DNA from 2 places in the Limnohabitans sp. Hippo4 genome. Region 2 is predicted to be linked to the other one. Evidence: predicted binding sites of a transcription regulator. Region 2 holds the regulator's gene; the other holds the start of a gene.
The links. The regulator FNR, encoded in region 2, switches genes on or off when oxygen is low (the NO sensors DNR and NnrR bind a similar motif). The targets are predictions, from matches to a motif close to TTGATNNNNATCAA.

Region 1 (3,416 bases), on a different contig from region 2:
TTGAGAAACAAGTGGGCTACATCTCGACTGGTGGCGGCGCTTTCTTGGAAATGCTGGAAGGCAAGACTTTGCCAGCATTGGAAATTTTGACGAAGCGCGCGCAGTAAACACCGCTTGCCCCAGCCCGCGCAATGCGGTCGGCACCACAAAAAAGGCCGCTGATGTCAGCGGCCTTTTTGCTTGCGCGGTTGGAGCAGATGCTCGGACAGCTTTAAGTTTTGGCGGGCAAATTGCCGCGAACAGGGCTCGTCATCTGTCCTTGAAAGTCAGTCCAGCATTCACGTGTGAAGTCGTAAAGCTTGCAGGCCTTGGCTGTTTTGAAATACCAGCTCCAAGAGAAGGGCTGAACAATGATGCGACCTGGCAGCATTTCTTCCAGCTTAGCTTGCGCTTGCTTCAAGCGGTAAAGCGGAATGCTCATGTCCACGTGGTGCGCGGTGTGCTCCATGATGTGGTGAACCATGTTGCCAATTTTCATGGGGAAGGTGAGGTGCACGGTGGTGGACACAAAGGGTTGTGCTTTGGTCCAAGCCGATTTTTCGTTGTGCCAAGACACACGCACATGGGTGTGGTGAACATAGACCACAAAACCAATCATGGTGTTCCAGAACAAGAAAGGCACCAGCACGCCCATCAGCAATGTGAGCCAGACGGACTGGCCTGTGGCGCCTGCTGCATAGGCCATCACACCGACCCACAAGACACCAAACACGGTGACCAACAAACTGTCCTTGAAGAAAATAGGACGGCGTGTGGGCATGTGTGTTTTGTTGGGGAAAAATTCACGCTTCCACCAAATTTCAATCAGGTAGTACAGACCGGGCGCCCATCCACTGCGATAAAGGTATTGCAGCAAACGATCTATGGGGCCGAGTGCTGCAAACTCTTCGGCTGTGAGGGGCGTCCAGACAAAGTCAACGCCCTTCAAGTTGGTGTAACCGTGGTGCACCACGTTGTGACCGGTGTCCCACAAGCTGTAGGGCGTGAGCGAGTACAAGAATGCGTAACGGCCAATCCATTTGTTCAACTCGCGGTGGGGCGTGAGGCTTTGGTGGCATGCGTCATGGCCAATGATGAAGAGGCGGCCAATGACAAAACCAGCCGCCAAGCCGCAGAGCAACTTAAGCCATACAGACTCAAGCGCAACCGTGCCTGCGATCAGCCCAACAAACAGAGCCGTGTCAATCAACAACAGCACGAACGCGCGCAAGGTAGAGCGCTCAGACAAAGGCAACAGCCATTGGCGGATGACTTTGCGGTGCGGCATTTCTTGATCCAGAGGGATCGGGGCGTTTTCAGGTGTGGTTTGTGTAGTCATAAACAGGGCGCAGCAGCAGTGCTGGTTGGCCATCAAATCGAATACCCCGAGTCTAAACCGAGAGACTTTTCCTGTGACTGACATGGGTCAATGAGTCACTGAACGTCGGGCCCAAGCCACACCCAGGCTCAGGCGCCAAATAATGTGAGGAAATCTCTAGCAAGAATGTGCGCATTAGGCGCTTTTCGCTATGTACTCTGTGAGCAAGTCTGCGAAAAATTCTCGATTCACCTATGATCAGCTCTCCATTTGATTTCCCTAATTTGAGGCGAAAAGCCCTTTTTTGACATGACTGCACGCAATACGACCGTCGTTGCCGACGCCAACGCCCCCGCCATTACCCAACTGCTGGCCGAATTTGTGGCCAACCACCCCTCCAAGGGCTGGTCGGACGCGGTTGAAGCCCAAGCCCACCGCACCTTTGCCAACTGGGCGGGCTGTGCTGTGGGTCCAAGCACCCATGAAACCATTGAAGCCGCCTTGGGCGCCGTGAAAGAGTTGGCCCCTTCTGCGCAAGCCTCCGTCTTGGGCCGCAGCGATCGCGTTGACATGGCCAATGCCGCTTTGCTCAATGGCATCAGCTCGCACACCTTTGACTTTGATGACACGCACCTGAAAACCATCATTCACCCCGCCGGTCCTGTGGCTTCTGCCATCTTGGCTTTGGGTGAGCATTTGGGCTCTACCGGCCGTCAATTGATCGACGCCTTGGTGATTGGTGTGGAAGTGTCTTGCCGAGTGGGCAATGCGGTGTACCCCAACCACTACGACCGCGGTTGGCACATCACGGGTTCGACCGGCATGTTGGGCAGTGCGGCTGCCTGCTCTCGTTTGCTCGGCCTGAATGCCAAACAAACGCAAATGGCTTTGGGCATTGCCGCGTCACAACCTGTGGGCCTGCGTGAACAATTTGGCACCATGACCAAGCCTTTCCACCCCGGTGGTGCAGCCAAAGTGGGCCTGATGTCTGCTTTGATGGCCAAGCACGGTTACACCGCATCACCCCGCGCTTTGGAAGCACCGCGCGGTTTGATGCAAGTGTTCTCTGACAAAACCGATTGGAAAGAAGTCACGGAGAACCTGGGCAAGTCTTGGGAAATTGAACTCAACACGTACAAGCCATTTGCTTGCGGCATCGTGATTCACCCCGCCATCGACGCGTGCGTGCAATTGCGTGAGAAGCACAACTTGAAGCCCGAACAAGTGGCCAAAGTGACTTTGAAGGCGCACCCCTTGGTGCAAGAACTCACGGGAAAGAAAACACCGACCGATGGCTTGTTGGCCAAGTTCAGTGTCTTTCATTCATGCGCCGTGGCATTGATCTACGGCCGCGCCGGCGAACACGAGTACGCCGACGACGTGGTGCGCTCACCGCTGGTGATTGGCGTGCGCGACAAAGTGGAATTGATTGTGGACCGCAGCATCCACGAAGCTTCTGTCGATGTGACCTTGGAAACCACCGACGGCCAAAAGCACCACATCTACATTGAGCGCGCCATTGGCAGTTTGGAAAAGCCCATGAGCAACGAGCAACTCAAGGCCAAGTTTGTCGATCAAAGCACGCCTATTTTGGGCGCCGCCAAAACGGAAGAGGCTTGGAACTTGTGCATGAGCTTGGCGGCGCAAAAAGATTTGAAAGCCTTGCTCAAGAGCATGACGCAGTAAGTTGGCAAAACCCCCATCCCGAAGGTGCAAACCTCGGGATTTTTTCATCAAACGGAGACTCACATGAACCGCAAATTTGTTTTGAAAAACGTCTTGGCATTGGGCATGGTCATGGTTGGCCTCAGCAGTGCAGTGGCACAAACCACGCAGGCTTATCCCGTCAACCGAGTGACCTTGGTGACGCACTCTAGCCCTGGTGGTGGCTCCGATGTGTTTTTGCGTGACTTGGCCAAGTACATCTCGCCCATCATGAAAACAAATTTGGCGGTAGAAAACATTCGCGGCGGCAGTGGTGCCAAAGCGGTGGCGCATGTGGCCAAAGGGCCAACAGATGGCTCGATGTTTTATGGCACAACGCCCACTTACATTCAAACCACGCTGTTGTCTAAGCCTTCTGTGGGCTATGACGGCTTAGACCCGATGCTGATCGTCT
Region 2 (3,416 bases):
ACGGCTGAGGGCATGTATGAACTGAAAGTGCTCACAGACTCCGAAGATTTGACGGTGGAGTCCACCCAATCACGTTGGGTTTCAGTTCGACTTCAAGTTCCTTATGATTCCGCCGTGCCTGGTTCATACCCTGTGCGATTTACCATTGAAGCTTCGGATGACAACGAAACAGGCCATACGCTGCTTGAAGAGAAGTCTGTCTTTTTAATTCCGCGATAAGCTTCATCCGACTCACACATCAAGAAACGAGCGCTTCATGAATACAAACACTTTGACGCATTCAAATGTGAGCCAAGCCAAGCCTTGGTGGTCGTTTGGCATGGTCTGGATGATCATTGCTGGCCCAGCTGTGGTGGTGGTGGCGGCTTTTGCGACGCTTTACTTGGCGATCACCATTCCCGACCCGGTCCTGCCAACTGAGGCACTGAACCCACGCAATGCCATTGAAAATCAAGAAAAATTAGACGCTGCCATGGCCCCTGCGCTGCAAGCTCGAAACCACGCAGCAACGGGCGTCGTTCCAGCCTCGAAAAAATAACAAAACTGGAGACAAACATGCTGGCTCAAAGACTGATGTGGATTGTGTGGCCCGCCTTTTTGGTGGCAGGCTTGCTAGAGTTGGTGGTGTTTGGCATGTTTGACCCCGAGGACATGCATTGGTTCGGTCAGCAAATGACCCTGTCAAGGCAAGGCGTGTACACCGTGTCATTTTTTGTGTTTTGGGCATTGGCCATGGTGTCGAGTAGCCTCACCACGCTGTTGTCCATGTCACCCTTCGAGGTCAATCGATGTCCTGTGCCGGTGGACAAACGCCCCCCCAATTGCACGCAAGGTGCAGAGGGCGACAAGGGTTGCTGCTAAGTCTTTGAACTGTGCCTCAATGGCATTGAGGTTGCGTATTCACCATGCGCTGTAGCGCCTCGGTGTCCAAAATTTTCACGTGGCGTTGTTTCACTTCGACAATGCCATCCTCGACAAATTTGGAGAAAGTGCGGCTGACTGTTTCAAGTTTGAGACCCAAGTAACTGCCAATTTCTTCGCGGGTCATGCGCAGAACCAATTCTGACTGTGAAAAACCGCGTGAGTGCAAGCGCTGCACCAAGTTCAACAAAAAGGCCGCCAAACGTTCCTCGGCACGCATGCTGCCCAACAACAGCATGACGCCATGTTCGCGCACGATTTCTCGGCTCATTATTTTGTGGACATGGTGTTGCAAGGCGGTTACCTCGCGGGAAATTTCTTCAATGCGATCAAAGGGCATGACGCAAACTTCGGCATCTTCTAAGGCCACTACATCGCAGCTGTGACGGTCGTTCACGATGCCATCTAGGCCAATGATTTCGCCAGCCATTTGAAAGCCGGTCACTTGGTCTCGGCCGTCTTCGGACGCCAAGCAAGTTTTGAAAAAACCTGTGCGAATGGCATACAGGGAGGTGAACTTTTCTCCATTGCTGAACAAGGTGCTGCCACGTTTGATTTTGCGGCGAGTGGCCACCACCTCATCTAGCTTTTGAAGGTCGTTGTCAGACAGGCCCATTGGCATGCAGAGTTCGCGTAAGTTGCAGTTGGAACATGCGACTTTGATAATTTCTGGTTTCATAGCGTTCTCGGTTCTGAAAAATGACATTGCGACAAGTCAAGGCCTTAGCTTATACCTACTTGATGCGATTGACGCATCTCAAGCTTTCATTAAACTTTTTTAAGGGGCCCAAGTACGCTTAATTTGATTTAAGTCAAGTTTTGGCGCTCCTTGAAAAGGCACATTAGCTAAAGCCTATAAATATGCCAGCCTTGGGAACTTCCGCATGTCCTTTTTGACGCCTGAATTGCTGACACGCTTTGACGTGCCAGGCCCCCGCTATACGTCCTACCCCACAGCAGACAGGTTTGTGGAAGCATTTTCCCAGCAGGATTTGCGTCAGGCGCTGGATTTGCGCAATCAAGGTCTGGGACAAAAAAACAGGCCTTTGTCGATCTATGTGCACATTCCATTTTGTGAGTCGCTTTGCTACTACTGTGCTTGCAACAAAATCATCACCAAGCACCACGAAAAAGCCGAACCCTACTTGCGCTATTTGGCCAAGGAAGTTGAGCTGTACACCTCGTCCATTGGCATAGGTCAGTCGGTCAGCCAGTTGCACCTGGGTGGCGGCACGCCCACTTTTTTGAGCAATGATGAGTTGCGCGAATTGATGTCTGTGCTCAAGCGCAGTTTCAACTTTGTTGCAGGCGGCGAATATTCGGTGGAAGTCGATCCCCGCACGGTGAATGACGAGCGCTTGGCTTTGCTGCTTGAATTGGGCTTTAACCGCTTGAGCTTTGGCGTTCAAGACTTTGACCCCGAGGTGCAAAAAGCAGTACACCGAATCCAACCTGCAGTCCAAGTTTTTGCGTTGGTGGCCTCTGCACGCAAGATGGGGTTTGAGTCGGTCAATGTCGATTTGATTTATGGATTGCCCAAGCAAACGCCTGAATCTTTTGACCGCACTTTGAAGCAAGTGAATGAGCTGCGTCCGGACCGTATTGCCTTGTACGCCTATGCCCATTTGCCAGAGCGTTTCAAACCGCAGCGCCGAATTTTGGCCGCTGAATTGCCAGTGGCTTCCAGCAAAATTGCCATGCTGTCACGGTCCATGGATGCGCTCATGAATGCGGGGTATGTGTATGTAGGCATGGACCACTTTGCTTTGCCAAGCGATGCCTTGGCCGTGGCCAAGCGCCAAGGCCGTTTGCACCGAAACTTCCAAGGCTACAGTACCCAGCCCGATTGCGATTTGATCGGCCTTGGCGTATCGGCCATTGGCCGCATGGGCGGTACCTACAGCCAAAACGCAAAGACCATGGAAGAGTATGTCGACATGCTCGACAACGGCCAATTGCCCATCGTCAAGGGTTTGGCTTTGTCGCGAGATGATCTGATCCGCCGTGCCTGGATCATGGCTATCATGTGTCAGGGCCATGTTCAGTACGATGCCTTCAACGAAGCTTGGCTGATCGATGCCAAAAAATACTTTGCCAGTGAATTGAGCCAACTTGAAAGCTTGCAGACGCAAGGTTTGGTAGAGTTGTCGGATGGCGGATTGCAAGTCACACCCATGGGCTGGTTTTTTGTTCGGGGTGTGGCCATGGTCTTTGACAAGTATTTGCAAGCTGACCGCAACCGAACTCGCTTTTCGAAAATCATCTAACGCTGCATGCAGACTTCCTTAGCCCTCACGGCTTTGATCATGGGATTGGCCGGTGGGCCACATTGCGTCGCCATGTGCGGCGCTGCCTGTGCAGGCATGGGGCAGGTGGCAGGCGCGAATCAAAACAGGGCGCTGTTGTCCTTCCAAATAGGACGCTGGCTGGGCTACAGCCTGATGGGCGGCTTGGCGGCCCTCAGTGTCCAAGCCTTGGGCTGGCTGACTGTTGAG

Region 1: the regulator FNR is predicted to act here: its motif matches at 1,396-1,409, upstream of B9Z46_RS11760 (fatty acid desaturase).

The regions. Positions count from the first base shown of each region.
Region 1 covers NZ_NESE01000004.1:160,720-164,135, forward strand. The annotation lists gene B9Z46_RS11755 (phosphoglycerate kinase) at 1-107, shown strand, start outside; gene B9Z46_RS11760 (fatty acid desaturase) at 212-1,318, opposite strand; gene B9Z46_RS11765 (MmgE/PrpD family protein) at 1,607-2,983, shown strand; gene B9Z46_RS11770 (tripartite tricarboxylate transporter substrate binding protein) at 3,047-3,416, shown strand, end outside.
Region 2 covers NZ_NESE01000002.1:510,392-513,807, forward strand. The annotation lists gene ccoG (cytochrome c oxidase accessory protein CcoG) at 1-219, shown strand, start outside; gene B9Z46_RS07890 (nitrogen fixation protein FixH) at 257-538, shown strand; gene B9Z46_RS07895 (hypothetical protein) at 556-861, shown strand; gene fnr (fumarate/nitrate reduction transcriptional regulator Fnr) at 878-1,600, opposite strand; gene hemN (oxygen-independent coproporphyrinogen III oxidase) at 1,806-3,188, shown strand; gene B9Z46_RS07910 (sulfite exporter TauE/SafE family protein) at 3,195-3,416, shown strand, end outside.